3 regions of the Streptomyces sp. NPDC087310 genome follow, and region 3 is predicted to be linked to each of the others. Evidence: riboswitches for the same ligand, from Rfam matches in the RefSeq annotation. Region 3 holds a riboswitch; each other region holds the start of a gene.
The links. A riboswitch is a leader RNA that binds a small molecule or an ion and turns the genes downstream of it on or off. The one in region 3 is predicted to bind S-adenosylmethionine.
Positions count from the first base shown of each region.

Region 1: linked by a shared signal. The riboswitch ahead of thrC (threonine synthase) and the one ahead of ACIO3P_RS02055 (aminotransferase class V-fold PLP-dependent enzyme) in region 3 are both predicted to bind S-adenosylmethionine.
Region 2: linked by a shared signal. The riboswitch ahead of ACIO3P_RS26405 (ABC transporter substrate-binding protein) and the one ahead of ACIO3P_RS02055 (aminotransferase class V-fold PLP-dependent enzyme) in region 3 are both predicted to bind S-adenosylmethionine.

Region 1 is NZ_JBIUYF010000005.1:602,037-611,884, reverse strand. Features, by position in the region: gene nagA (N-acetylglucosamine-6-phosphate deacetylase) at 1-1,117, opposite strand, end outside; gene ACIO3P_RS21950 (ROK family protein) at 1,117-2,151, opposite strand; gene ACIO3P_RS21945 (ABC transporter substrate-binding protein) at 2,537-3,757, shown strand; gene ACIO3P_RS21940 (DUF3263 domain-containing protein) at 3,770-4,147, shown strand; gene otsB (trehalose-phosphatase) at 4,206-5,051, shown strand; gene ACIO3P_RS21930 (trehalose-6-phosphate synthase) at 5,090-6,649, opposite strand; gene ACIO3P_RS21925 (hypothetical protein) at 6,767-6,928, opposite strand; gene ACIO3P_RS21920 (glucosyl-3-phosphoglycerate synthase) at 6,967-7,947, opposite strand; SAM riboswitch class I at 8,146-8,273, shown strand; gene thrC (threonine synthase) at 8,291-9,598, shown strand; gene ACIO3P_RS21910 (ubiquitin-like small modifier protein 1) at 9,658-9,848, shown strand, end outside.
Region 2 is NZ_JBIUYF010000007.1:112,112-121,959, reverse strand. Features, by position in the region: gene ACIO3P_RS26425 (hydantoinase/oxoprolinase family protein) at 1-594, opposite strand, end outside; gene ACIO3P_RS26420 (ABC transporter permease) at 597-1,505, opposite strand; gene ACIO3P_RS26415 (ABC transporter permease) at 1,498-2,376, opposite strand; gene ACIO3P_RS26410 (ABC transporter ATP-binding protein) at 2,373-3,578, opposite strand; gene ACIO3P_RS26405 (ABC transporter substrate-binding protein) at 3,545-4,663, opposite strand; SAM riboswitch class IV at 4,841-4,962, opposite strand; gene ACIO3P_RS26400 (beta-galactosidase) at 5,185-7,629, shown strand; gene ACIO3P_RS26395 (jacalin-like lectin) at 7,672-8,997, opposite strand; gene ACIO3P_RS26390 (PHP domain-containing protein) at 9,293-9,848, shown strand, end outside.
Region 3 is NZ_JBIUYF010000001.1:555,817-565,664, reverse strand. Features, by position in the region: gene ACIO3P_RS02085 (hypothetical protein) at 1-165, opposite strand, end outside; gene ACIO3P_RS02080 (heme-copper oxidase subunit III) at 361-981, shown strand; gene ACIO3P_RS02075 (c-type cytochrome) at 1,065-1,874, shown strand; gene ACIO3P_RS02070 (Rieske 2Fe-2S domain-containing protein) at 1,871-2,926, shown strand; gene ACIO3P_RS02065 (ubiquinol-cytochrome c reductase cytochrome b subunit) at 2,923-4,566, shown strand; gene trpD (anthranilate phosphoribosyltransferase) at 4,786-5,850, shown strand; SAM riboswitch class IV at 5,977-6,094, shown strand; gene ACIO3P_RS02055 (aminotransferase class V-fold PLP-dependent enzyme) at 6,322-7,737, shown strand; gene ACIO3P_RS02050 (Lrp/AsnC ligand binding domain-containing protein) at 7,764-8,045, opposite strand; gene ACIO3P_RS02045 (rhomboid family intramembrane serine protease) at 8,042-8,701, opposite strand; gene ACIO3P_RS02040 (hypothetical protein) at 8,904-9,155, shown strand; gene ACIO3P_RS02035 (NYN domain-containing protein) at 9,193-9,848, shown strand, end outside.

The sequences.
Region 1 (9,848 bases), on a different contig from region 3:
GGAAGTCCGCGTCCAGCACCACCGCGTCGGCGTCCTTGCCCGGCTCCAGCGAGCCGACCCTGTCGTACGCGCCGAGCAGCTTCGCCGGGTTCGACGAGATGGCCCGGACGATGTCCTCCACCGGCAGCCGGTCCACCGTGGCCGCCCGCCGGAACGCGGTGTCCTGGGTCAGGGTCGAACCCGCGATCGAGCCGCCGTCCACCAGCCGGGCGACCCCGTCCGTCACGTCGACGGCGAGGGGGCCGAGTTCGTACCGTCCGTCGCCGAAGCCCGCCGCGTCCATCGCGTCCGTCACGAACGCGACGCGGTCCGCGCCCGCGCGGTGGAACGCCAACTCCAGGGCGGCCGGGTGCAGATGCGTACCGTCGTTGATCAGCTCGACGGTGACCCGCTCGTCCTCCAGCAGCGCGGCGATCGGTCCGGGCGCCCGGTGGCCGAGCGGCGGCATCGCGTTGAAGAGGTGCGTGGCGACGGTCGCGCCCGCGCCGATGGCCTCGGCGGTCTGCTCGTACGTCGCGTCCGTGTGCCCGATCGCGGCGATCACGCCGTGCTCCGCCAGCAGCCGTACGGAGTCGATGCCGCCGGGGAGTTCGGTGGCGAGCGTGACCATCCTGGCCGTGCCGCGCGCCGCGTCGATCAGCTTGCGCACCTCGGCCGGGTCGGGGTCGCGCAGCAGCTCCTCGCTGTGGGCGCCCTTGCGGCAGGGGGAGATGAAGGGGCCCTCGAAGTGGATCCCGGCGAGGTCGCCCTGTTCGACCAGTTCGGAGAGGAGCCCGGCGCGCTGGGCGAGGAAGTCCATCTCGCCGGTGACGGCGGAGGCGACGAGCGTGGTGGTGCCGTGCTCGCGGTGCGTACGGATGCCCTTGAGTACGTCGTCCACGGAACCGGAGGTGAAGGAGGCGCCCCCGCCGCCGTGGTTGTGGAGGTCGACGAAGCCGGGGACGAGCCAGTGGCCCGTCAGATCGAGCGTGGCGGCGTCCGCCGGGGCGTGGCCCGCGATCCGGCCGCCCTGGACGATCACCCGCCCGCCGTCCACGGTCCCGGTGGGCAGCACCACCCGGGCGCCGGTGAGGACGGTGGGTTCGGCGCGTACGGCGGATGTGACGCGAGCGGCCATCAGGCGGTTACCTCCGGGGCGAGTGACGGGGTGTGGGTGTGGGTGTCGGACGGTCCTTCGTGCGGGGCGGGGGATGGCGATGAGGGCGGGGTGGCTTTCGCGTCCACCAGGTCCCAGGCGAGCAGGCCCGCCCCCAGACAGCCCGCCGTGTCCCCGAGCGCCGCCGGGACGATCTCGGGGAGCGTCTGGAACGTGACCCGCTCCGCCACCGCCGCGCGCAGCGGTGTGAACAGGGTGTCCCCGGCCTCGGCGAGCCCGCCGCCGATGATCAGGGTGCGCGGGTCCAGCAGGGTGAGCGCGGTGACCAGGCCGGCGGCCAGCGCGTCGATCGCGTCGTGCCACACCCGTACGGCCGCCGGGTCGCCGGAGTCGACGGCCTTCGCGCAGTCCGCCGCGTCCGCCTCCGGGTCGCCGCTCGCCGCCTGCCACGCGCGGGTCACCGCGGCGGCGGACGCCAGGGTCTCCAGACAGCCGCGCTGCCCGCAGCCGCACGCGGGGCCGTCGGGGCGCACCACGACATGGCCGATCTCGCCCGCCGAGCCGTGCGCGCCCGCCTCTATGGCGCCGCCGATGCCGATGGCCCCGGCGATCCCCGTGCCCAGCGGTACGAACAGGAAGCGGTCCGTGCCCCGGCCCGCGCCGAGCCGCCCCTCCGCGAGGCCGCCGGTGCGTACGTCGTGCCCCAGCGCCACCGGTACGCCGCCCAGCCGGGCCGCGAGCAGATCCCGTAGGGGCAGGTCGCGCCAGCCCAGGTTGGCGGCGTACCGGGCGATCCCGCGCTCGGCGTCCACGATGCCGGGCACGGCGACCCCGGCGGCCACCGCGCCCCGCCCGAAGTGCTCGGCACCGTACGCGCGCAGCTCCGCCGCGAAGGCGAGGACGGTCTCGACGACGGCCTCGGGGCCGCGCTCCCTCCCCGTCGCGCGCCGCGCCTCGTACAGCAGCGCGCCGTCCGCGCCGACGAGGGCGGCTTTCATGCCGGTGCCGCCCACATCCAGGGCGATGACGTGTCTGGCGTGCCTGTCGGATCTCACGGGGACAGTCTCGCGTGTGAACCCGTGAAAGGTCTAGTCCACTACACCTGATGCCTCCTGATGGCCCCGGTGATGGCTTCGGCGATGACTTCGGATTGTTGTCAGTCCATACAAAAGAACAGAACATTCACGCCGCGCACACGCGGGAAATCGGGCGTTGCGGAAGCGAAACCGCCACCCGGTAGACCCCAAACCTCCGTATGAGGGAAAATCACTTGTTCGACAGTGCGTCACGGGGGGCCGGTCGGTGGCCTTACGCGCAACGGCGAGAACGACAAAGGCAACCACAAAGGCGGGGAACAGACCTGTGCGACCTGTACGAGAGCGCCACCGGGGATACCGCGGTCACCACCGGACCGCAGCGGCGGCAGTGGCCGCATTCGGCATGACGGCGTCGCTGGCGGGCTGCGGCGGTCCCTCAAGCAGCGGAGATGTCACGCTCAAGGTGGTCGCCGCGGAGTACGGCACCAACTCCGAGGACAGTTCCCGGAATTACTGGGAATCCGTGGCGAGCTCGTTCCAGGAGGACAATCCCGGAATCAAGATCGACATATACATCCGGCCGTGGAAGACGATCGACGCCGACGTCGCGCGGATGGTCGAGGAGGGCAAGGCCCCCGACATCGCGCAGATCGGCTCGTACTCCAACTTCGCCAAGGACGACAAGCTCTACGCGGCCGACGAACTTCTCTCCGTACCCACCCAGGCGAACTTCCTCGACCAGCTCTCCGAGGCCGGCGAGGTCAACCGTATTCAGTACGGGATGCCGTTCGTCGCCTCCACGCGGCTGCTCTTCTACAACAAGGACCTCTTCGAGTCGGCCGGGGTGAGCGCCCCGAAGGACTGGGACGACATCAAGTCCGACGCCGAGGCGCTCAAGGCCGACGGCGTGACGACCCCCTTCGCCCTGCCGCTCGGCACCGAGGAGGCGCAGGGCGAGGCCCTGATGTGGTTGCTGAGCGGCGGGGGCGGCGTCACGGACACCGCCGACGGCTCGTACAGCATCGACTCGCCCGTGAACGTCAGCACCTTCACCTGGCTCCAGAAGAACCTCGTCAAGCCGGGACTGACCGGCCCGGTCGCGCCCGGGAAGCTGGACCGCGCCACCGCCTTCAAGGCGTTCACCAGCGGCGAGGTCGGCATGCTCAACGGGCACCCGACGCTGATGAAGGACGCGGTGAAGCGGGGCGTCAAGGTCGGCATGGTGCCGATGCCCGGCGAGAGCGGCAAGCCGAAGTCGTCGGTCGCCGTCTCGGACTGGATCATGGCCTTCAAGCAGAACGGCCACCGCCAGGAGATCGGCAAGTTCCTGGACTTCGCGTACGAGGACAAGAACGTGCTCGGCTTCGCCGGCCAGTACGACCTGCTGCCGGTCACCTACAGCGCGAACGCGGGGATGCTCGCCGACCCGGAGCACCAGGACCTGAAGACGTTCCTGACGGCGCTGCCCGAGTCGGAGCTGTTCCCGTACGGCAAGAACTCGTGGTCGCAGGTGAGCGAGAGCTTCAAGAAGAACATCGGCAGGGCGGTCGAGCCCGGCGCGAGCCCGGGGGCGGTGCTGGGGCAGATCGCCAGGGACGCGTCGGCGGCGGAGGCGTCCGAGTAGCGTGGCATTGATATGACCTCGCCTGACCCTGATCCCGATCCCGATCCTGCCGCTGAGCCGGATCCGGAGCCCGCCGCTGACCCCGCCGCCGGGCCGGAGCCCGCACCGGAGCCCGCCGCTGACCCCGCCGCCGGGCCGGAGCCCGCACCGGAGCCCCGGCCCACCCCGGCCCTGTCCGGGCGGGACCGTGCCGTACTCGCCATGGAAGGGCGCGGCTGGCCGGGCCCCGGCGCCAAGGAGCGGGAGATCCGCGAGCGCCTGGGCCTCTCGCCGACGCGCTACTACCAGCTCCTGAACGCGCTGCTCGACGACCCGAGGGCGGCGGAGCACGACCCGGTGACGGTGAACCGGCTCCGCAGGGTCCGGGCGGCCCGCCGCGACCTGCGCTGACGGAGGCGCGGGCCACATTTCTGTCCGTACGCCGGTGGACGTGGATAAGGTCGGGGGCATGGGCAGCCACTCGTACTCCCTGCCGGAACCGACCACCCCCGCCGGCGTCGACGGCCTGGCCGCGCTTCTCGCCCGGCCCGGCGCCGCCGTCGTCGCGCTCGACTTCGACGGCACCCTCGCCGAGATCGTCCCGGACCCCGAACAGGCCCGCGCCCACGAGCGCGCGGTCCCCGCCCTCGCCGCCCTCGCACCACGCGTCGCCTCCGTCGCGGTGATCACGGGCCGCCCCGCCGGAGTGGCGGTACGGTACGGCGGCTTCGCCGGGGTGCCGGGGCTGGAACACCTGGTCGTCCTCGGCCACTACGGCGCCGAGCGCTGGGACGCCGTCTCCGGTACGGTCCACGCCCCCGCCCCGCACGAGGGCGTCGCGGCCGTACGCGCCGAACTCCCCGGATTCCTCGAACAGTTCGGCGCCTGGCGCGGCACCTGGATCGAGGAGAAGGGCCGCGCGGTCGCCGTCCACACCCGCCGCGCCACCGACCCGCAGGCCGCCTTCGAGGCGCTGCGCGAACCGCTGGCCGGACTCGCCGCACGCCACGGCCTGATCGTCGAACCGGGCCGCATGGTCCTGGAGCTGCGCCCGCCGGGCGTCGACAAGGGCGTGGCGCTGCTGGAGTACGTCCGCGAGACGGGCGCCGAGACGGTCCTGTACGCGGGCGACGACCTGGGCGATCTGCCGGCCTACGCGGCGGTCGAGAAACTCCGCTCGGACGGCCACCCGGGCCTGCTGGTGTGCAGCGGCACCGAAGTCCCCGAACTGGCCGAACGGGCCGACCTCGTCCTCCCGGGCCCGGCGGCCCTGGCGGACTTCCTGGCGGAACTGGCGCGTACGGCGGCCCCGTAGCGCCGTAGCCCCGTAGCCCCGTAAGTCCTGTGGGGGCCTCAGGCCCGCAGCGCCTCCAACTGGTCGAGGAACCAGCGCTGCGGCGGCAGGGCCGTCGCCGCGGCGGCCAGGCGCTTGGCGCGGTCCGTGCGCTCCGCCGTCGGCATCGTCAGGGCCTCGTGGAGGGCGGCGGCCGTCGCGCTGATGTCGTACGGGTTCACCACCAGGGCGTCCTCGCCCAGCTCCGCGTAGGCGCCCGCCTCCCGCGACAGCACCAGCGCGCAGGCGCGCTCGGAGAGGACGGGGATCTCCTTCGCGACCAGGTTCATGCCGTCGCGGATGGGGTTGACCAGCGCCACATCGGCCAGCCGGTACGCGGCCAGGGAGCGTGCGAAGTCGTCCTGGACATGCAGGACGACCGGGGTCCAGCCGTCCGTGCCCAGCTCCGCGTTGATCCCGTCGGCGACCCGCTGGACCTCCTCCGTGTAGGAGCGGTAGATCGCCAGGTCCTGCCGGGAGGGGTAGGCGAAGGCCACGTGGACGACGCGCTCGCGCCATTCGGGGTGGTCGAGCAGGAACTGCCGGTAGGAGAACAGGCCCCGGACGATGTTCTTGGACAGCTCCGTACGGTCCACCCGGACGATCGTCCTCCGGTCGGCCCCGTCCGGGGTGGAGCCGATCTGCTCGCGCAGGGTCACCATCCGCTCGGCCACGTCCGGACGGTGCGCGCGCTCGCGCAGGAAGTCGCCGTCGGCGCCCAGGCCGTGGACCGCGAGATACGTCCGGCCGCCGGAGGGTCCTGGGGTGCTCCCGCGCGGGAAGGTGAGGTGGCGCCCGCCGTCCCCGCTTCCGTCCCCGCTTCCGTCCCCGTCCCCGGCTCCGTCCTCCGGCCAGTGCGCCGTCAGGCCGCGCGCCGCCAGCACCGAGCGGGCGCACTCCGCGAACGCCCCCGCCCACCGCCAGGTCAGGAAGCCCAGCCGGTCGGCGCCGAGCATGCCCAGCAGGAGGCGCTCCGCGATGTCGTCGGGCAGCAGCCGGAAGTACTCCGCGGGCGCCCACGGCGTGTGCGAGAAGTGCCCGATCCTGAGGTCGGGGCGGAGCGCGCGCAGCATCCCGGGGACGAGCGCCAGGTGGTAGTCCTGCACCAGGACCGCCGCACCCTCGGCCGCCTCCTGCGCCAGCGCCTCGGCGAAGGCGCGGTTGTACGTCTCGTACGCGGCCCACTGGGCGCGGAACCCCGGGCCGAAGGACGGCTCCAGCGGGGTCTGGTAGAGCATGTGGTGGACGAACCAGAGGGTCGAGTTGGCCACGTCGTTGTACGCGGCCGTGTACACCTCGGGCTCGATGCCCAGCATCCGTACCCGCTGCCCGCCCGTGTCGGCCGGGTCCAGGCGGCCCCCCGTACGCCGTACGGCCTCCCGGTCGCCCTCGCCGAGCGCCGCGCACACCCAGACGGCGTCGTCGTCCGCCCCGATGGCCGACAGGCCCGACACCAGTCCGCCGCCGCCTCGCTTGGCCGCCAGCGTGCCGTCGTCGCGCCGCGTGTACGAGACGGGGCCGCGGTTGGACGCCACGAGGACGCGGGCGGGCGCGGGGGTGCCGGACTGCTCGGTAACCATGTCGCGAAACCTAGCCCGTCACGGAAACGCTCAAACGTACGGTGCGTGTGACGTCCCCGCCGGGTCGGCCGCGCCGCCCGCTCGATCGCGCGGCCCGCTCGGTCGGCGCCGTCCCGCTCAGTCGCGCCGCCCGCGCGCCGCAGCCAGCGCGACCACCCCGGCGCCGGTCAGCGCGAACGCCATGCCGCCCAGCAGCCACAGCCGCTCGGCCGTGGACCCGGCCTGCGCCAGCACCCGCGTGAACTCCGAAGCTCCCGACAACGCAAGATTCATGCCCATGAGGGAGGAATGTAGGCAAGTAGTGCGATGATCCGACGTTACGCCGCGCGTCCGGCCGTGTACTCCGCGATCTCCCGCACCGGCGGACGCTCCTCCGTGTCCACCGCGTGCGTCCGCGGCGTGAAACCGTCCTCGCCCCGCTCGAACTGCGTGAGCCGCGGCCGTACCAGATGGCCCCGCTGGAGCCGGAGCTGCGCCGTACGGTAGATCGCCGCGGCCATCCGCCCCAGCGCCCGGTCGTCCTGGTGACGGTGGAGCCGTACACCCACGTCCACCTGGGCCAGCGCGTCCAGCCCCACCGTGTGCAGCGCGTCCACCAGCAGGCCCAGCTCCACGCCGTACCCCACCGGGAACGGCAGCCGCTCCAGCAGCGAGCGGCGCGCCGCGTACTCCCCGCCCAGCGGCTGGACGAAACCGGCCAGCCGCGGCCAGTGCAGATTGAGCAGCGGGCGTGCCACCAGCTCCGTCACCCGCCCGCCCTGGACGGCCCCGCCCTCCGTGCCGCCGCCCGTACCGCCGCCAGTGCCGCCGCCCAGCGGGCGGTCGTACATCGCCTTCACGAACTGCACCTGCGGCTCGGTGAGCAGCGGGCCCACGATCCCGGAGACGAAGTCCGGCGAGAACTCCCGCAGGTCGGCGTCGACGAAGCACACGATGTCGCCGCTCGTCACCAGCAGCGACCGCCACAGCACCTCGCCCTTGCCGGGCAGTGCGGGCAGCCGCGGCAGGATCGCGTCCCGGTGCACCACCCGCGCGCCCGCCGCCGCGGCGACCTCGGCCGTACGGTCGGTGGAGCCGGAGTCGATCACCACCAGCTCGTCCACGAGCCGGACCCGCTCCATCAGCTCACGCCGGATGACGGCGACGATCGCGCCGACGGTCTCCTCCTCGTCGAGCGCCGGCAGGACCACACTGACCGTGCTGCCGCGTGCCGCTTTCGCCGCCAGGAGCCGGTCGAGCGTACGGTCCCCCGCCGACCAGGAACGCCTGGTCAGCCAGTGCTCCACCTCTTCCAGCACGTTCGGTACTCCCTGCGCGATCCTTGATGAGGTGCGATATGTGCCACGACATGTGCCCCGACGTGATCCATCTCGCGGTGCGGACGACTATCTCAACCCTCCACCCCTTCGGTTACAGTCTTGAACAACACGAATGACCACCGCATGCCGGGGTCATCACGTGAACAAACGCACCGGACCCAGGCTCCGGCGCCATAGCGCTCATCCAGAGGGACTGAGGGAACGGCCCGTTGAAGTCCCGGCAACCCTCCCGCCGACCGCGAGGTCACGGTGGGGAAGGTGCCAATTCCGTCTTGCGGCGAAGTACGTCGCGAGGAAGATGAGGAGAAAGGGCCTCGCCATCATGGCTGTGCAGACCGTCCCGACCGGTACGAACGAGACCGGTGCCAACGAGACCGTCGACCTCGGACCCGCCGCCGCACTCTCGTGCCGCGAATGCGGAGAGCGCTTCGACCTCGGCCCCATCTTCGCCTGCGTGAGCTGTTTCGGGCCGCTCGAAGTCGCGTACGACCTGCCGAGCGGCACCCCCGAAGAGCTGAAGAAGCGCATCGCCGAGGGCCCGGACAACATCTGGCGGTACGCGCCGCTGCTGCCCGTCCCCGCCGACGTCGCCTCGAAGCCCAACATCAACCCCGGTTTCACGAAGCTGGTCAAGGCCGACAACCTCGCCCGTGAGCTGGGCGTCACCGGCTCGCTCCACATCAAGGACGACTCCGGCAACCCGACGCACTCCTTCAAGGACCGTGTCGTCGCCATCGCCGTCGAGGCCGCCCGCGCCTTCGGCTTCACCACCCTCTCCTGCTCCTCCACCGGCAACCTCGCCGGCGCCGTCGGCGCCGCGGCGGCCCGCGCCGGCTTCCGCTCCTGCGTGTTCATCCCGCACGACCTGGAGCAGGGCAAGGTCGTCATGGCCGCGGTGTACGGCGGGGACCTGGTCGGCATCGAGGGCAACTACGACGACGTCAACCGCTTCTGCTCCGAGCTCATCGGCGACCCGCTGGGCGAGGGCTGGGGCTTCGTCAACGTCAACCTGCGGCCGTACTACGGAGAGGGCTCCAAGACCCTCGCGTACGAGATCTGCGAACAGCTCGGCTGGCGGCTGCCGGATCAGATCGTCATCCCGATCGCCTCGGGGTCGCAGCTCACGAAGATCGACAAGGGGCTCCAGGAGCTGATCAAGCTCGGCCTCGTCGAGGACCGGCCGTACAAGATCTTCGGCGCCCAGGCCGAGGGCTGCTCGCCGGTCTCCACCGCCTTCAAGGCCGGGCACGACGTCGTACGGCCGCAGAAGCCGGACACCATCGCCAAGTCCCTGGCGATCGGCAACCCGGCCGACGGCCCGTACGTCCTGGACATCGCCCGGCGCACCGGCGGCGCGGTGGAGGACGTCAACGACGAGCAGATCGTCGACGCGATCAAGCTGCTGGCGCGCACCGAGGGCATCTTCGCGGAGACCGCGGGCGGCGTGACCGTCGGCGTGACGAAGAAGCTCATCGAGGCGGGCGTGCTCGACCCGGCCCTCACCACCGTCGTCCTCAACACCGGTGACGGGCTCAAGACGCTGGACGCCGTGGCCCCGACGACCGGCCCGACGGCGACGATCCGCCCGAGCCTCGACGCGTTCCGCGACGCGGGCCTCGCCGCGAGCTGACCACGTCGTGAGCTGACACGTCGTGAGCTGACCACCGACACCGAGAAAGGCTTCCCACCATGAGCGTCAAGGTCCGTATCCCCACCATCCTGCGCACCTACACCGGTGGCCAGGCCGAGGTTCCCGCGGAGGGCGCCACCCTCTCCGAGGTCATCCAGTCGCTGGAGACGAACCACCCGGGCATCGCCGGGCGCGTCCTGGACGACCAGGGCAAGCTGCGCCGCTTCGTCAACGTGTACGTGAACGACGA
Region 2 (9,848 bases), on a different contig from region 3:
CAGTTCGGGGACGAGCGCGGCGAGCCGCCGGGTGACCTCCGCCTCGAAGGCGGGGTCGGTGTGGCCGTGCAGGACGAGCACGGCGGCGGCCTCGGCGTCCGTGGCGCGCAGTTCCTCGGCGACCCGGGCCAGTTCCCGGTCGTCGGGGACGCGTACGGGGCGGCCGTCCGGGCCGAGCCGCGCGGGGATCTCGACGATCCGGTCCCGGGGGACGAGCGGCTCCTCCTTGGCGGCGTGCAGGTCGAAGGAGGACGGCATGCGGCTGCGGCCGATCTCCAGGATGTCCCGGTAGCCCTCGGTGACGACCAGGGCGATCCGGGCGCCGCGGCGCTGGATGATCGCGTTCAGCCCGATGGTGGTGCCGTGGGTGACGGCGGCGAGATCGGTGGGGCGCAGCCCGGCCCGGTCGAGGACGGCGGCGAGCCCGTCGGCGACGGCGCGCGCCGGATCGCCGGGGGTGCTGGGCTCCTTGTGGTGGAGCGGAGCGCTCCGCTCGCCGGGGACGGCGAGGACGAAGTCGGTGAACGTGCCGCCCACATCGATCCCGACGCGGGCGCGGGGGCCCGGGGCTGCGGCGGTGGGGTCAGCGGGCACGGTCAGAGCACCTCCGAGAAGTTGGTGAACCGGTCGACGGCCACCAGGACGAGCACGCTGACGAGCATCAGGAGCGTGGAGACGGCGGCCACCGAGGGGTCGAGCTGGAACTGGACGGCCGAGAAGATACGGACCGGCACGGTGGTGGTGTTGGAGCCGGAGACGAGCGCGGAGACCGCGACCTCGCCGAGCGAGGTGACGGCGGCGAAGACCGCTCCGGCGAGGATGCCGGGCCGCAGCAGCGGCAGGGTGACGGTGAGGAAGGTACGGGCCCGTCCGGCGCCGAGCGTGGCCGCCGCGCGTTCCAGGGCCGGGTCGAGCGCCTGGGCGCTGACCATCACCGTACGGATGACGAAGGGCAGGGCGACCAGGGAGTGCGCCAGCCAGAGCCCGGGGAGGGTGTTGACCAGGCCGAGGCCCTGGAAGTAGTAGAGCAGGCCGAGACCGATGATGATCTCGGGGACCATCAGCGGGGCCAGGGCGAGCCCGGAGAGCAGGCCGCGGCCGGGGAAGTCGCCGCGGACCAGGCCGTACGCGGCGAGCGTGCCGATGGTCACGGTGGTGAGGACGACGAGCAGCACCAGGACCCCGCTGAGCCGGAAGGAGACCAGCCAGTCCGGGGAGGACAGCACCTCGGAGTACCAGCGCAGGGAGAGCCCGCTGGGCGGGAAGCTCAGGGAGCTGGTGGAGTTGAGGGAGCTGAGCGCCAGGACGGCGAGCGGCGCCAGCAGGAAGAGGAAGACGGCGACGGCGGGCAGCGCCACGGCGGTCCGCCCGGCGCGGCGCAGCAGGACGGAGCCCCGGCCCGCGCCCTTGCGCGACGGCGGGCTCCCCTTTTGGAGCGCGGCGTTCTTCACGGACCGGTCGGCGGCGGGGTGGTCGTGCGTACGGTCGACGGCCGGGTCAGCCATGGAGTCTCCGTTCCCAGAAGCGGAATCCGGTGCCGAGGGCGGAGACGCCCACCAGGGTCAGCAGGAGCAGCGTGAGGCTGAGCGCCGCCGCCACCGGGTAGTCGAAGACGCTGGTGATCTGGGAGTAGACGCGCAGCCCGGCGAGGGGCTGGTTGGCGCCGCCGACCAGCAGCGGGGTGATGTAGATGCCCATGGCCAGCGGGAAGACGACGGTGGCGCCCACCGTGATGCCCGGCAGGCTGAGCGGCAGCGTGACCTTCCAGAAGGTCCGTACGGGCCCGGCGCCCAGGCTCCGCGAGGCGCGGGCCAGGTTGTCGTCGATGCCGCCCAGCGCGGTCGTCAGCGGCAGGATCGCGAACGGCAGCAGGACGTGGGTGACCGAGACGACGACCACGAGGTAGCTGGTCAGCAGGGGTGCGGGCTGGTCCAGGATGCCGAGGCCGACGAGGGTCCGGTTGACCACGCCGTTGGCGGAGAAGAGCACGACCCAGCCGTAGCTGCGGACGACCACGCTGGTGAGCAGCGGGGAGACGACCGCGACGAACAGCAGGGTGCGCACCACTCCCTTGCGGGCGCGGGCCAGCGCGTACGCGGCGGGGAAGCCGAGCAGCACGCACAGGACGGTGACCAGCAGCGAGGTGAACAGGCTCTGCCACAGGGACTCGGAGAAGAACGACTCGGTGAAGACCCTGCGGTACTGCGTGAACGAGTAGCCGTCGAGCGGGTAGCCGTTGGCGTCCGAGGGATGGAAGCTGAGCGCGAGGACCCGCACGAGCGGGACCACGAACAGGGCCAGCAGGAAGACCACGACCGGCGTGACGGGCAGCAGCCCGCGCAGCCGGCGCGGCGCGCGGGCGGCGGGCGCGCTCATCCGGGCGTCGCCTCCTTCTTCATGGCGTCCCCGGCGGCAGCGTCTCCCCCGGGCCCCTCCGCGGGTCCGAGGACGATGACGTCGGCGGCGGACCAGCCGAAGGTGACGCGCGCGCCGACGGCCGGGGGTTCCTCGGCCGTCCTGGCGTTGACCACGACGCCTTCGGCGACGACGATCTGCGCCTGCCACGCCTCCCCGGTGAACGCCCGGTAGCCGACGATCCCGGAGCCGCGCTCGGCCGTGGCCGAAGCACCGGCGTCGCCGTCGTTGTCGCTGTCGGCCTCGACGGCGCGGACGGTGACGCGTTCCGGGCGTACGGCGAGGGTGACCGTCTCCCCGTCGGGCAGCGTGGCCAGGCCGGAGTCCAGCCCGACCCCGCCCAGGTGGAGCGTCCCGTCCACGGCGCCGGTGCCCTCCAGGATGTTGGCAGCGCCGATGAACTCGGCGACGAAGCGGGTCGCGGGCGTCCGGTACACCTCGGTGGGGGTACCGAGCTGTTCGACCCGGCCGCCGTTCATCACGGCGATCCGGTCCGAGAGCGACATCGCCTCTTCCTGGTCGTGCGTGACGAAGACCATGGTGATGCCGAGGCGCTGCTGGAGCTCCCGCAGCTCCACCCGCATCTCGCGGCGCAGCTTGGCGTCGAGGTTGGACAGCGGCTCGTCGAGCAGCAGCACCGCGGGCCGGGTGGCCAGCGCGCGGGCCACGGCGACCCGCTGCTGCTGGCCGCCGGAGAGCTGCTTCGGCCTGCGGTCCGCGTACGCCTCCAGGCCGACGAGGCGCAGCGCCTCGGCGACGCGTTCGTCCCGCTCGGCGCGCTCGGTGCGGCGCACCTTGAGTCCGTACGCGACGTTCCCGGCGACGGTCATGTGCGGGAAGAGGGCGTAGTTCTGGAAGACCAGTCCGAGCCCCCGGCGGTGCGTGGGGACGTCGGTGAGGTCGGTGCCGTCCAGGGTGATCCGGCCCGCGGTGGGGCGGACGAACCCCGCCAGGCTGTTGAGGAGGGTCGTCTTGCCGCAGCCGCTGGGGCCGAGGACGGAGAGGAACTCGCCGCGCCGGATCGAGAGCCGGTCGACGTCGAGGATGCGCTGCCCCTCGTACCCGGCGGCCAGACCCTCGATGTCGATGTGCGCGGCGGTCCCGCCGCCGGTGTCGTGCCGCTGCCCGGTCACTTGAAGATCTGATTCCACCGCTGCTGCCATTCGTTCAGCTTGGGGGTCGCCGTCTTGTAGTCGACCCAGGTGAAGGTCTTGTAGACGGCCTCGCCGTACTTGACCTTGTCCTTGAAGTCGGGGCTGTAGTCGATGGTGTCGTTGCCCGCGCCGTAGAAGGTGCCCTCGGCGAAGGGCTTCTGGTGCTGGGCGGCGCTGAGGTAGTTCAGGAACGTGTAGGCGGCCTTGGTGTGCGCGCTGCCCTTGGGCACGTAGTACGAGGTCAGCGCGCCGACGGCGCCGGACGCCGGGTAGCTGAAGCCGATCGGCTGCCCCTCCTTGGCCATGGCGAAGGCGCGGCCGTCCCAGAAGGGCACGATCCAGGCGTCGCCGTTCTGCAGGACGGTGGAGACGCTGCCCGCGTCCGCCGGGTACGCCGAGACGCAGCCCTTGAGCGCGGCGAGCTTCTTGAACGCCTTGTCGACGTCGGCGGGGTCGGAGAGCTTGCCGCCGTCCTGGGAGACCAGCGCGGAGAAGAACTCCAGGCCCGCGTTGTAGGTCAGCGGGGGCAGCGCGACATGGCCGCAGTACTTCTTGTCGAAGATGTCGGTCCAGTCCCGCGGCGCCTGCTTGATCTTGTCGGTGCGGTAGAGCAGACCGTTGGAGCCGGTGGTCAGCGGTACGCCGTAGGAGGAGCCGTCGACCGTGGACTGCTGGGTGAGCACCGGGTCGAGCTGCTTCCAGTTCTTCAGGTCGCCGGTCTTGAGCGGCTGGAGGAGACCGCCGCCGACCGCCTGGTGCAGGGAGCCGGGGGTGAGGGCGACGACGTCGAACGGCGCGTCCTTGCCGCCCGCGGCGCGGAGCTTGGTGAGCCAGGCCGAGTCGGCCCCGTACACGAGGTTCACCTTGATGCCGGTGTCCTTCTCGAACGGTGCGACGAAGGACTTCTTGAAGAGCTCACCCCAGGGGCCGGCGAACGCGGTGACGGTGATCTGCTCCCCCTTGGTACCGGACCCGCCATCGCCGGAGCCGCCGGTGTCGACACCGCAGCCGGCGACGGCGGCGAGGACGGTGACGGCCGAGGCGAGGGCGAGCAGGGAGCGTCGCCCGCGAGGGCGTGACAGGGCAGGTCTCATGAGGGAAGGGCTCCTCGGTGCGGGGTGGCGTCGTACGGCGCGCCGGCCCGTGGGTGATGGTTCGCCGGCCGCTCGACGAGCGGGGGCCGCTGGACGGGGCACCAGGACGACGCTCTGTGAGGCACCGCGTCCGCTGTCATCTCGTGCTCCCGTCCCAGGTACTGGACCTGGCTGACAGGTCCGCGCTTGCTCCCGGCACATCGGTGTGCGCGTGGAGCCGTGTCATCACCCGGGGCACCCCACCGCAGAAGGAGGGTTGCCGCCCAGCAAGCCGGGGCTTGTCGCTGGGACTCGTGACATCGAGAAACGTAACACCCCGTGGCGGCGATCTGAAGACGAGGTGGATCACATGAACATCACACCTGGATCACAGGACGGCGGATCGGGAAAGACTGATACCGGCCAGATGTGCCGCTCCCCCGTGGCGCGCCTGGGCGAGGAGTGCTTCTTGACACGGTCCTGGACCGTGCCGACGATGAGGCGATCTTCCCCGCCGTCCGCCGACGCAGGAGCCGTCCGTCGTGTTGTCGCTGCACGCCCATGACCTGCACACTCCCCCGCCCGGACCGTCGGGTCACCTGTCGATGGGCAGCCCGGACGGCGTACGCGTCCCGCTGGTCCCCGACAGCCGCAGGATCCTGCGGGGCGGGGTCCCCTGGCTTCCGGTGATGGCGGAATTCCACTTCAGCCGCTATCCGGCCGCCGAGTGGCGCGAGGAGCTGCTGAAGATCCGGGCCGGCGGGGTGGACACCGTGGCCACCTACCTCTTCTGGAACCAGCACGAGGAGAGCCGCGGGACCTTCCGTTTCGACGGCGGCCGCGATCTGCGCCGCTTCGTCCTGCTCTGCGGCGGCCTCGGGCTGTCCGTCGCCGTCCGTGTCGGCCCCTGGTCGCACGGTGAGTGCCGGGGCGGCGGCTTCCCGGACTGGCTCGACGGCGCCAGCTGCGTCCCGCGCACGGACGATCCGGCCTATCTGGCGCTCGTCGAGCGGTACTTCGCCCGGATCGGCCGGGAGCTGCGCGGCCTCTCCTACGACGAGGGCGGTCCCGTCGTCGCCGTACAGATCGAGAACGAGCTGTACGACGCGCCCGCGCATCTGGCGACGCTGCGCCGCGTCGCGGAGGCCGCGGGCATCGCCGCGCCCTTGTGGACCGCCACGGGGTGGGACGCCGCCGACCTCCCGCGCGATCTCCTGCTGCCGGTGTACGGCGGCTACCCGGAGGCGTTCTGGGCGGAGGCGCACGACGGCTGGGCGCGGGAGATGCGCCGGCACTACTTCTTCACCCCGGTCAGGGACGACCCCGCCATCGGCGCCGATCTGCGCTCCGCGACGCGGGCGAGCCGCGGGGTGCCGGACGACCGGCGCTACCCGTACCTCACCTGTGAGCTCGGCTCGGGCATGGCCGTCGCGTACCACCGGCGGCCCCTGGTGCGGACCGCGGACGTCTCCGCGCTGGCGCTGGCCAAGCTCGGCAGCGGCTCGGTCTGGCAGGGGTACTACCTCTACCACGGCTGTTCGCAACGGCTGGATCTCGCGCTGCCCAACCAGGAGTCGCACGCCACCGGTTACCCCAACGACCTGCCGTCGGTCAGCTACGACTTCCAGGCACCGCTGGGCGAGTTCGGGCAGGTGCGCCCCTCGTTCCACGCGCTGCGCGCGCAGCATCTGCTGATCCAGGACTCCGGGGCACGGCTCGCGGACATGCCGCTGCGGCTGCCCGACGCGTGCCCGGACGGCCTCGACGACCGGTCCACGCTCCGCTGGGCGGTGCGCTCCAGCGGTACGGAGGGCTTCCTCTTCGTCAACAACCACCAGCCCCACGAACCCCTCCCCGACCACCACGGGGTCCGTTTCCGCGTCGGACTCGACGGCTGTACGCGACAGGTTCCGGCCACGCCGGTGACCGTGCCGTCCGGTGCGCACTTCGTGTGGCCCCTCGGGTACGCGGCGGGGCCGGGCGTACGGCTCGACTGGGTGAGCGCGCAGCCGCTGACCCGGCTGGCGATCGACGGGGTGCCGACCGCGGTGTTCGCCGCCACGGCGGGGATCGCCCCGCAGTTCCCGCTGCCCGCCGGGGCTTCGGTGTCGGCACCGGCCACGAGCACCACGCGCGACGGCCGGACGGTGGTGGAGATCACCGAGCCCGGGACGGACGCGGTGGTGACGGTCAACGGGCCCGGGACGGACGCGGTGGTGACCGTCACCGGGCCCGAGGGTCCTGTCCGGCTGCTCTTCCTCACCGAGGAGCAGGGGCGCCGTCTCCAGCGGGTCCGGATCTGGAACGCGGAGCGGCTGGTGCTCTGCGACGACGCCGTGCTGGCCGACGGGGGCGAACTGCGGGTCCCCACCGAGGCGGAGACCGTCTCCCTCGCCCTGGCGCCCGCGCCCGCCGCCGGACTCCGCACACCCGCCGACTGGACGACGGGGCTCTCCGGGCCCCGCGCCGACGGCGTCTTCACCACCTGGACGGCATCGGTGGCCCCGGCCGGGGCCGGGGCCGCCACCGTCGCGTGCGTACGCGCCGGGGCCGTGGCGCCGCCCGCCCGTGACGGCGGCCCGCACCGCCGCGCCTCGGCGCCGGTGGACGCCGATTTCGCGGAGGCGTCGGTCCACCGGATCGCCGTCCCCCGCGCGGTGTTCGACGAGGGCGGAGAGGTGCTGCTGCGGCTCACGTACACCGGCGACGTGGCCCGCGCCTACATCGACGGGCGCCTCGTCGCCGACCACTTCTGGTACGGCCCGGCGTGGGACATCGGGCTGCGCCGGCACGCCGCGGAGGCCGTCCAGCACGGCGTCGAGATCCGGGTGCTGCCCCTGGGCCGCGCCGACGGGGTGTACGTCGACGCGTCGGTACGGGACGGCCTGGCGGCGGCCAGGACCCGGGCGTCGGTGGACTCCGCGGCGTTCGTCCCGGTCCGCCGGGTCCGGCTGCGTACGGCGGAGGACCCGGCCGCCGGCTCCTGACCACGTGAGCGCGACGGCTGGGGCGCGACGACCGGGGCGCGCCTACCGGGGCGCGTAGATGACGCCGAGCTTGTCGATCCCGTCCCCGGAGCGGCCCGTGAAGCCGACGATCCGCCACCCGGACGGCGCGGTGTAGGTCACCGCGTCCGAGGTGGCGGTACCGGCGGCGAGGGTGCGGCCCCGGTCCGTCGTGAACGCGGCGGAGAAGATCCGCGTACGGCCGTCCTTCTGGCCCTGGGTCAGCTTGACCGAGGTGAGGTGTTCGCCCGTGGCCAGGGTGAGCGAGGAGGCGGTGCCGCCCGTACCGCCGTGGCTCAGCACCGTACCGCCGTCGAGGGTGAGGCCGACCGCGTCGAGCCGGGCTCCGCCGCGCAGGGTGAGGGTGCGGGGCGCGGGGGTGGCCGGAAGGGCGCGGGCGTCGTTGAACGCGGTGCCGTGCGGGCCGCCGAAGAAGTCGGAGGCACGGCGGTTCGCGGGCTGCGACCAGGTGAGGTCGACGGCGTGGGGGTAGTGGTCGGAGAGGTGCTTGCCCGCGCCGTCGAGGAACGCGCGCCACGCGTTGGTGTAGGCGGTGGCGTCGAGACCGACCAGCGGGCCGCTCCGGTAGAGGACCTTGTCGACGACCTCGCAGGTCTGCGTGGGCGCGACGGTGTCGCAGACCAGCGCGTCGCCGCCGAGGGCCGGGGCGGAGCCGCCGCGCACCAGCTTCACCCAGGCGTCGGTGAGGCCGTTCTCGGAGACGAGGGTGCGGATGTTGTCGCCGGTGCGGGTGTAGCGGGTGTTGGTGTCGCCCATGACGACGACGGCGTTGCCCTCGCTGTACGTCCGGATGAAGGACGAGAGCTGGACGATGTTGGCGCGCCGGGCGGCCAGCGCGGCGTCCGTGGTGTCGGCGTTGGTGTGGACGTTGTAGAGGTCCACGAAGACGCCCTCGGCGAGCCGGACCCGGGCGAGCGAGAAGCCCTTGGGGGTGAGGCAGTCGGTGCCCGTGCAGTCGTTCCAGCGGACGCGCTCGAAGTCCTCGAAGGGGTGGTCGGAGAGGGTGTTGAGGCCGTCGCCGAAGGCGGCGCCACCGCTGGTGGCGGTGCGGTACGGGTGGGTGTCGTTGGCGTACAGCGAGGCGTGGTAGTTGAAGTCCTCCTGGACGTTGACGATGCCGTACGGGCCCAGGCGCTGCCCGATGAGCGGGGTGTTGGTCTCGGGGTCGCTCTGGCCGAGGTCGAGCGGGAGCCCGGCGATGTTGTACGTGAGGACCTTCAGCGTGCCGGAGTCGGCCGCCGGGGCCGCGACGGCCTGAGTGGCCGGGGTGGCGGCGAGGCCGGTGAGCGCCAGCGCGCCGGCGGCGAGGACGCCGGCCAGTCTCCGTATCGGAGTACGCATGTGGGGGGCCTTTCCGAGGGGGGTGAGAAAGGTGCGGGGTGGGAGGTGCGGGTGAGAGAGGCGCGGGTGGGCGAGGTGCGGGGAACGGTATTGCGGAGGGTCATCATGTACGGTCAAGTAGCCTGCCGCACAAGGGCAGTTGCCGATTCGGGCGTCCGGAGCAGCGGGGCGCGTCATCCCGCCGTACGGCGGCCGCCCACTGATCATCCCTGGATCGCCCACTGTTCATGTTTCACCCGGAACCTCTCTGTCACAACGGCAACAACCGGACACAGGAGCTTCCATGGGCCACGGGCACCACCACCCTCACTCGCACGCGCACTCCCACGCGCACGAAGCGAGCACGGCGCTGCCGCCCGCGCTCGACACCTCGGTGCCCGACGAAGCCCTCACCCCCGACCAGCTCTCCCGCCGTTCGATGCTCCGCAACACGGGGCTGCTGGGCGCCGGGCTCGCCGCGGGCAGTGTGGCGGGCGGCGCGGTGGCGGGCTCGCCCGCGTACGCCGCCGGCGGTCAGGGTTCCCCGGGCGGTTCCCGCGCGGGGCGCAAGGGCGGCTTCCTGTGGCTGGCCGGTGACCACCACATCCACACGCAGTACAGCAGCGACGGCAAGTACCGGGTCGTCGACCAGGTGCGGCAGGGCGCCAAGCATGGCCTGGACTGGATGGTGATCACCGACCACGGCTCCGAGACTCACGCCAAGATCGGTGTGGAGAAGGTCAACCCGGACATCAAGGAGGCCCGTGCCGCGTACGACGACACGCTGGTCTTCCAGGGGCTTGAGTGGAACATCCCGGCCGCCGAGCACGGCACGGTCTTCGTCCACCCGGGCCGGAACG
Region 3 (9,848 bases):
GATCCCGCCGCGGTCCAGCCGCTCGATCACCGCGGGAAGGGTCGCGCACTCCACGAACTCGACCGGTGGGACATCGGCGGCCGGCCGCCGGCCCGCCGCCAGCCTGACCTGCTCGCGGGTGTTCGCGTCGTCGCTGTAGACCAGCACGGTGGCGGTCGGCTGCATTGTTCCTCCGTGACATCGGTGTCTGCGGGGGCTCCAGGGCTCCACGGCCCTGAACCGATGCGCGGATCGTACTCCGTCGGACACCCTGTCAGCACGGGTAAGGACAGTCCTTCGCTGGGCCGTTCGAGCTGGACACAGCCCATGGACACACCGAACGGCACCCCGGGAGTCAGCGCGGGATAAGCGACCGACATAATGTCGGTCGTGGCGACAGCAACGACAGTAGAAACCGGGCACGCGCACCCGTCGGTCAATCGGCCGAACCTCACCAGTGTCGGAACCATCATTTGGCTGAGTTCCGAGCTGATGTTCTTCGCGGCCCTCTTCGCGATGTACTTCACCCTGCGATCGGTGATGGGGGCTGAGTACTGGAAGGAAATGGCTCATGCCCTGAACGTCCCGTTCTCGACGGCGAACACGACGATCCTGGTGCTCTCCTCCCTCACCTGTCAGCTCGGCGTCTTCGCCGCCGAGCGCGGTGACGTGAAGAAGCTCCGAGCGTGGTTCGTGATCACGTTCGTGATGGGTGCGATCTTCATCGGCGGCCAGGTCCTCGAGTACACCGAGCTGGTCAAGAAGGACGGCATCTCGCTCTCCTCCGACCCGTACGGCTCGGTGTTCTATCTGACCACCGGCTTCCACGGTCTGCACGTGACGGGGGGTCTGATCGCGTTCCTGTTCGTCCTGGGCAGGACGTACGCGGCCAAGAGGTTCACCCACGAGCAGGCAACCGCCGCCATCGTCGTGTCCTATTACTGGCACTTCGTCGATGTCGTCTGGATCGGCCTTTTCGCCACGATCTACTTGATCAAGTAGCGGGACGCCGCGCCCGACGCGCGCCGCCCTACGCACACAGTCCAGAAGCACCGACGCAGAAGATCCTGACACCGGGGTAATCCGTGAAAAAGCTCTCCGCACGACGACGCCATCCGCTGGCGGCGGTCGTCGTCCTACTCTTCGCGCTGGCGGTCACCGGGGGGCTGTACGCCACGTTCGCGCCCGCGAGCAAGGCACAGGCTGACGAAACCGCCCAGTCCCTGGCCATCGAGGAGGGCAAGAAGCTCTACTCGGTCGGCTGCGCAAGCTGCCACGGGACCGGGGGTCAGGGTTCCTCCGACGGTCCGAGCCTGGTCGGCGTCGGCTCCGCCGCCGTGGACTTCCAGGTCGGCACCGGCCGGATGCCGGCCCAGCAGCCCGGCGCGCAGGTACCGAAGAAGAAGGTCATCTACTCCCAGAAGGAGATCGACCAGCTCGCCGCGTACGTCGCGTCCCTCGGCGCCGGTCCGATCACGCCGACCGAGAACCAGTACAGCCCCGACGGTGCCGACATCGCCAACGGTGGCGACCTGTTCCGTACCAACTGCACCCAGTGCCACAACTTCACCGGTGAGGGTGGTGCGCTGACACACGGCAAATCCGCACCGAGCCTTGAGGGCGTGGATCCGAAGCACATCTACGAGGCCATGCAGACCGGCCCGCAGAACATGCCTTCCTTCCCCGACTCCACGATGCCGGAGCAGCAGAAGAAGGACATCATCGCGTACGTCAAGGCGGTGAACGGGGATGAGACCGTCAGCCCCGGCGGCCTCTCCCTCGGCGGCCTCGGCCCCGTCAGCGAGGGCCTGTTCGCCTGGATCTTCGGACTGGGCGCATTGATCGCCGTTGCCGTCTGGGTCGCGGCCCACACCGCTAAGGCCAAGAAGTCATGAGTAGCCAAGAGAATTCAGTAGACGAGAACCTGCCGAGCGGGCACGTCGCCGCGCACGGCGAGGTGGAGCGCGCCGACGATCCCTTCGCGGATCCGGGGCTGCCGGCCCACAAACCGCGGATCCAGGACATCGACGAGCGGGCGGCCAGGCGGTCCGAGCGCACCGTCGCCGGCCTGTTCCTGCTGTCGATGCTGGCGACGGTGGCGTTCATCGCCTCCTTCGTCGCCTTCCCGGTCGACAAGAGCGTCTTCATCTTCCCGTTCGGGCACGTCAGCATCCTGCACTTCTCGCTGGGTGTGACCCTCGGTGTCGCCCTGTTCGCCATCGGCGCCGGCGCGGTCCACTGGGCCCGCACGCTGATGTCGGACGTGGAGATCGCCGACGACCGGCACCCGATCGAGGCGTCGCCGGAGGTCAAGGCGAAGGTCCTGGAGGACTTCGCCGCGGGTGCGGCCGAGTCGGGCTTCGGCCGGCGCAAGCTGATCCGCAACACGATGTTCGGCGCGCTGGCGCTCGTACCGCTCTCCGGGGTCGTGCTGCTGCGCGACCTCGGTCCGCTGCCCGAGAAGAAGCTCCGCACGACGCTGTGGGCCAAGGGCAAGCAGCTCATCAACATGAACACCATGGAGCCGCTGCGTCCCGAGGACGTCATCACGGGCTCGCTGACGTTCGCCATGCCCGAGGGTCTGGACCAGCACAGCGAGGAGTTCCAGAAGGAGATCGCCAAGGCCGCCCTGATGATCGTCCGGATTCAGCCGGACGAGATCAAGGACAAGCAGGAGCTGGACTGGTCCCACCAGGGGATCGTGGCGTTCTCGAAGATCTGCACCCACGTCGGGTGCCCGATCAGCCTGTACGAGCAGCAGACGCACCACGTGCTCTGCCCGTGCCACCAGTCCACCTTCGACCTCTCCGACGGCGCGCGCGTCATCTTCGGCCCCGCCGGTCACGCCCTGCCGCAGTTGCATATCGGCGTGAACGCTGAGGGCAACCTTGAGGCACTCGGCGACTTCGCCGAGCCCGTCGGCCCTGCCTTCTGGGAGCGCGGATGAGTACCACGACAACCACAGCCACGACGGACGACAAGGCCCGCAAAGCGCCCGCGGGCGAGCGCGTGGCCGACTGGGCGGACGGCCGGCTGGGTATCTACAGCCTGGCCAAGGCCAACATGCGGAAGATCTTCCCGGACCACTGGTCCTTCATGCTCGGGGAGATCTGCCTCTACAGCTTCATCATCATCATCCTCACGGGTGTGTATCTGACGCTGTTCTTCCACCCGTCGATGAACGAGGTGGAGTACCACGGCGGTTACGTCCCGCTCCAGGGCGTGATGATGTCGGAGGCGTTCGCCTCCACGCTGGACATCAGCTTCGACGTCCGCGGCGGTCTGCTCATCCGGCAGATCCACCACTGGGCGGCGCTGATCTTCCTCGCGGCCATGATGGTCCACATGATGCGCGTCTTCTTCACGGGCGCCTTCCGCAAGCCGCGCGAGGTCAACTGGCTGTTCGGCTTCCTGCTGTTCGTCCTGGGCATGTTCACCGGGTTCACCGGCTACTCGCTCCCCGACGACCTGCTCTCCGGCACCGGTGTGCGGTTCATGCAGGGCGCGGTCCTGTCGGTGCCGATCGTCGGAACGTACCTGTCGATGTTCCTGTTCGGCGGCGAGTTCCCCGGCGGCGACTTCGTGGCCCGGTTCTACTCGGTCCACATCCTGCTGCTGCCCGGCATCATGCTGGGCCTGGTCGTGGCCCACCTGATCCTGGTCTTCTACCACAAGCACACGCAGTTCGCCGGCCCCGGCAAGACGAACACCAACGTCGTCGGCATGCCGCTGCTGCCGGTCTACATGGCCAAGGCCGGAGGCTTCTTCTTCCTGGTCTTCGGGGTCATCGCGATCGTCTCGGCCATCGCCACGATCAACCCGATCTGGGCCCTCGGCCCGTACCGGCCCGACCAGGTCTCCACCGGCGCCCAGCCCGACTGGTACATGGGCTTCTCCGAGGGCCTCATCCGTGTGATGCCCGGCTGGGAGATCAACGCGTGGGGACACACGCTCGTCCTGGGTGTCTTCATCCCGCTGATCATCTTCCCGCTGGTGCTGGTCGCGATCGCGGTCTACCCGTTCGTCGAGTCCTGGGTCACCGGCGACAAGCGCGAGCACCACATCCTGGACCGCCCGCGCAACGTACCGACCCGTACGGCGTTCGGTGTGGCCTGGCTGACCTGGTACTTCATCCTGCTGGTCGGTGGCGGGAACGACCTGTGGGCGACGCACTTCCATCTGTCGATCAACGCGATCACCTGGTTCGTCCGGATCGCCTTCTTCGCCGGACCGGTCATCGCCTTCATCGTCACCAAGCGGATCTGCATCGGTCTCCAGCGACGCGACGCCGAGAAGGTGCTGCACGGACGCGAGTCCGGTGTCATCAAGCGGCTGCCGCACGGTGAGTTCGTCGAGGTCCACACCCCGCTGGACCAGGCCGACCTGCACAAGCTGACCGCGCACGAGCAGTACAAGCCCGCCGAGCTCGGCCCCGAGACCGACGAGAACGGGGTACGCCGCAAGGTGTCGCCCGTCGAGCGGCTCAGGGTCAAGCTGAGCAAGGGCTACTACGGCGAGCACAACCAGCTTCCCAAGCCCACCGCGGAGGAGTACAAGGAGATCACCAGCGGCCACGGCCACCACTGATCGCCCGGCCTGAAACAGGTCGCCACCACCGAGGGCCCCGGCCCGGTCTCCCCAGGGAGCCGGCCGGGGCCCTCGGCGTGTGTGCCCGTACGTCCGCCGCGTCCGGAGTACGGGCACCCCTCCGCCGGGCGCGGCGTACGCCGATAGGCTTGCGGCCGGGCCGTACGCCGTCACGCCGTACGAAGCCCACGCAGCCGTCCCAGACACCCAGGAGCGAGCATGAGCGCTGTTACCCCCGTCGGAGGCGACACCGTGGCGGCCCGCACCTGGCCCGGCGTACTGAACCCCCTGCTGCGCGGCGAGAACCTGTCCACCGACGACACGGCGTGGGCCATGGACCGCATCATGAGCGGCGAGGCCACCGACGCGCAGATCGCCGGCTTCGCGGTCGCGCTGCGGGCGAAGGGCGAGACCGTCGAGGAGGTCTCGGGGCTGGTCCGCGCGATGTACGCGCACGCCAACACCATCGAGGTGCCCGGCCGTACGGTCGACATCGTCGGCACCGGCGGCGATCTCGCCAAGACCGTCAACATCTCCACGATGTCCGCGATCGTCGTGGCGGGCACCGGCGCCAAGGTCGTCAAGCACGGCAACCGCGCCTCGTCCTCCGCGAGCGGTGCCTCCGACGTACTGGAGAAGCTCGGCGTCAATCTGGAGCTGACGCCGGGGCGGGTCGTGGAGGTCGCGGAGGAGGCGGGCATCACGTTCTGCTTCGCGGTCAAGTTCCACCCGGCGCTGCGGTACGCGGCCAAGGCGCGCAAGGAGCTGGGCGCGCAGACCACCTTCAACATCCTCGGCCCGCTCACCAACCCGGCCAGGGTCAGATCCCAGGCCGTGGGCGTGGCGGACGCGCGGATGGCGCCCATCGTCGCCGGGGTGCTCGCCGCCCGCGGCAACTCGGCGCTGGTCTTCCGCGGCGACGACGGGCTCGACGAGCTGACCACCACCGCGACCTCGCGGGTGTGGACCGTACGGGACGGCGAGGTCACCGAGCAGCCCTTCGACCCGCGGGACGTCGGGCTGGAACTGGTCCCCGTGGAGGCGCTGCGCGGCGCGGACGCCTCGTACAACGCCGATGTCGCCCGCCGGCTGCTGGCCGGCGAGGGCGGACCCGTACGGGAGGCCGTGCTGCTCAACGCGGCGGCGGCGCTGGTGGCGCTCGACCCGACCGGGGACCCGCTGGAGACCCAGCTCGTGGCGGGGATCGCGCGGGCCGCGGAGGCGATCGACTCGGGCGCGGCGCGGGACGCGCTGGCCCGCTGGGTGGCGGCCAGCAACGCCTGACCGCTTGACGGAGGGAGGGGCCGGGACGCGGAACACGCGCCCGGCCCCCTCCTGTTGGACGGGCCCGTCCCGTATCGCGGACGGCGACTTGGGCGGTCCGCGCCCCTGTGCCATACTTTCGGCCAAGGTCATGAGTGACAGCGATTAAGGCCCCGGCTCGCTGTCCGGCAACCCTCCGTCCGTGGCGGGGTGCCCCGGGTGAAGACCAGGCCGTAGGCAGCGAGGTCTGCGGCAAGCGCGGACCCCTTGCCACCTTTGGGGTCCTGGTCCTCAAGGGAGCAGTCTCGTGAGCAAGCGAATGCGTTAGGGCTTCAGGATCCGTCGGATCCTCGCCCCTTCTTCAACCACCTCCGCGCGGTCCGTTCCGTGCGTCGAGGCATCCCCGCATCATCCGGCGCCGCTCCGTCGTGGAGTCGTGGAGCCGTGCGGGTCCTGAAGCCGTTCCGACTTTCCTCGCCGGGAGACAACGCCATGTCCGCACGCCCGAACGCCGCCGCCCCCACCGCCACCGCCTTCGTCGCCCCCACCGCCGACGACCCCGCCTGTGCGGCCCCGCTCCCCGTGCTCGGCGCCGATGTGACCGTCCCCCTCGTCACCGGCGGCGAGGTGACGTACGCGGCCCTCGACTACGCGGCCAGCGCCCCGGCCCTCCAGCGGGTGTGGGACGACGTCGCCGCGTACGCCCCGTACTACGGCAGTGTCCACCGCGGCGCCGGCTACCTCTCGCAGCTCTCCACGGACCTCTTCGAGAACAGCCGCCGCACGGTCGCGGAGTTCCTCGGCTGCCGCGCCGGCGACCAGGTCGTCTTCACCCGCTCGACCACCGACTCGCTCAACCTGCTGGCCGCCGCGCTGCCCGCCGACTGCCAGGTCTTCGTCTTCGAGACCGAGCACCACGCGTCCCTGCTGCCCTGGCGCGACGCCCGGGTCACCTACCTCAACGCCCCGCGCACCACGGACGAGGCCGTCGCCACCCTGGAGCGCGCGCTCGCCTCGCGCGACCCGCAGGGCCCGGCGCTGGTCTGTGTGACGGGTGCGTCCAACGTGACCGGTGAGCTGTGGCCGGTACGGGAGCTGGCCGCCGCCGCACACGCCCACGGCGCCCGGATCGTCCTCGACGCCGCGCAGCTCGTACCGCATCACGCGGTGGACATCGCGGATCTCGACGTCGACTGGATCGCCTTCTCCGGCCACAAGCTGTACGCGCCGTTCGGCTCCGGAGTGCTCGCGGGCCGCGCCGACTGGCTCCAGTCCGCCGAGCCGTACCTCGCGGGCGGCGGCGCCAGCCGCAAGGTGGCGCGCCGTGCCGACGGCGGTGTGGACGTCGACTGGCACACCACGGCCGCCCGGCACGAGGCGGGCTCGCCCAACGTCATCGGCGTCTACGCGATCGCCGCCGCCTGCAAGGCGCTCACCGAGGCCGGCTTCGACGCGCTGGCCGCGCGGGAGCAGCGGCTGGTCGCCGAGGTGCGCGCCGGTCTGGCGGAGGTGCCCGAGGTCAAGGTGCTCTCGCTCTTCGGCGACGACGCGGCGCGGGTCGGCGTGCTGTCGTTCGTGGTCGAGGGGTGGAACAGCTCGCACTTCGCCGCCGCGCTCTCCGCGGAGTACGGCATCGGCGTACGGGACGGTCTGTTCTGCGCCCACCCGCTGGTCAGGACCCTGCTGGGCAGCGACCCGCAGGACCCGGGGGAGTGCGGCGCCCCGGAGGCGGAGCCGGGCGAGCGCTCGCTCAACGCGATCCGGGTCAGCTTCGGCGCGGGGACGCCGGACGAGCACGTGGAGCGCTTCGTGCGGGCGGTGCGGGAGCTGGTGAGCGACGGCGCGCGGTGGAACTACCGTACGGAGGACGGCCGTTGCGTCCCGGACCGGGACGGCGCCGCCGCGTAGCGCTGACGTACCCGCCGGAGGCGGTCCTACGCGTCGAGTCCGATCGCGAAGGCCGCCTCCAGGTCGTGCTGGGAGTACGTACGGAACGCGACGTGGGTGTCCGTGCCCTCGACGCCCTCGATCTTGCTGATCCGGCCGGGGATCACATCCGCCAGATCGTCGTGCTTGGCGACCCGGACCATGGCGATCAGGTCGTACGTACCGGTCACCGAGAAGACCTCGCTGACGCTGTCCAGCGCCGCGATCGACTCCGCGATCTCGGGGATCCGGTCCACGCTGGTCTTGATGAGCACGATCGCGGTGATCACGGTTGGCGTTCTCCCTCGGTGGCCGCTGGCTGGGCTCTCACTCTATCGGTACGCCAGTACCGTCCCCAGGCGTAGAGGAAGCCGGCGCCGAAGCCCACGAGGTGCGCCAGATAGGCGATGCCGGGGCCCTCTCCGGCGCCGTGCGCGGCCAGCCACTGGAGCACGAACCAGAAGATCAGCACGATCCAGGCGGGGAAGCGCAGCGGCAGGAAGAAGAGGAACGGGAAGAGGCTGGTGACCCGCGCCCGGGGGAAGAGGTACAGGAACGCGCCGAGCACCCCGGAGATCGCGCCCGACGCCCCGACCAGGGTCTGGGAGGAGGCGGCGTTCGCGAGCGCGTACACGAGGAGCGCGAGGGCGCCGGTGGCGAGGTAGAAGAGCAGGAACGCGGCGCGGCCCATCCGCTCCTCGGTCATCGCGCCGAAGACATGCAGGAAGAGCATGTTCCCCAGCAGGTGCAGCCAGCTCCCGTGGACGAAGAGCGCGGTGAACGGGGTGAGCAGGGCGCGCGGCTCGCCGCGCGTCAGCTCGCTCGGGATGACGCCCCACCGCTCGAAACAGGCGCTCTGCGCGGCCAGCAGCGCGTCGCCCTTCCCGTACGCGGGAGTGAATCCCGAGAGCGGGCCGAGGAGGAAGGCCAGACAGCAGAGGGCCATCAGCCCGTAGGTCACCAGGGGCGCTCCGTACGCCGTACGCCTTTTGCTCACGGACAGAGCATGGCGTACCGGTCCCTAACGGTGCAGAGCGCCTCGCCGGGGCGCGGGGGAGCCGCGAGGCCGTAGGGTTGCCGGGTGCCATCCGCGGTTCGACGCCGCACCGCGGGGCACCGCATAGGGACGACGAAAAGAGGACGGCACGATGGCAGCAACTCCGACGGTTCCGCAGCCCACGGCCTCCACCCGGTGGCGCTGCACCTTGTGCGGCAATCTGACGCGGTTCGATGTGACGCGCTCGTCGAAGGTCGTCGAGTACGTCCATCTGGACCTGGCAGGGGAGCCGAAGGTCGAGGAGCGTGAGGTGGTCAGTGAGACCATCGAGTCGGTGCGCTGCCGTTGGTGCAACGCCGTGGATCAGATCGAGCTGGTGGACAGGCCGGGTGCCGGTTCCTGAGGGAGCCGCCCGTAAGGGGTGGATGGGGTGACGGATCGTGGAGCAGCCCGCGAGTGGCGCTGAGCCGGCCGGTGCGGCCGGCGGTGACGCCGCGGAAACGCTCGACCGACCGCTCCCCGACGGGGTACGGCGCCGGGTCGTCGCGCTCGTCTCGGACGCCTTCGGCGGGCTGACGGTCACCGAGCTGCCCGCCCAGCTCCGGCAGTACGCGCGCTTCGCCCCGAACAGGCGTGCGAAGTTCGCAGGTAACGCGATGGCCGCCGCGCTGGAGAGCGACCCCCTCTTCCGGCAGCGGATCGGCGAGCGGATCGCCCAGGCCCAGCCGGAGCTGGCCGCCGCCCTGGAGTCCGGATCGCCCCCCGCCGCCGCCGATCCCGTCGATGTGGCCGCCGCCGCGTATGTGCTCAGGCCCCCCGGATGGGTGAAACTGGTCGCCGCCGCCGGCGAAGAGGCGCAGCGCGCCGACGCCGAGCGCGCCGACGAGGAGAACCGGCGCGAGCTGGAGCGGCTGCGCGAGGAGCTGGCCGCCGCCAGGTCCCTCACCAGGACCGAGACGGAGCGGCTGCGCACGGAGCTGGACACCGCGCGCAAGGAGACCGAGGCGCTCCACCGCAAGCTGCGCAGCGCCTTGAGCGATGTGAAGCGCGGCGAGGCCGCCCTGCGCCGTACGCACGCGGAGTCCGAGGCCCTCCG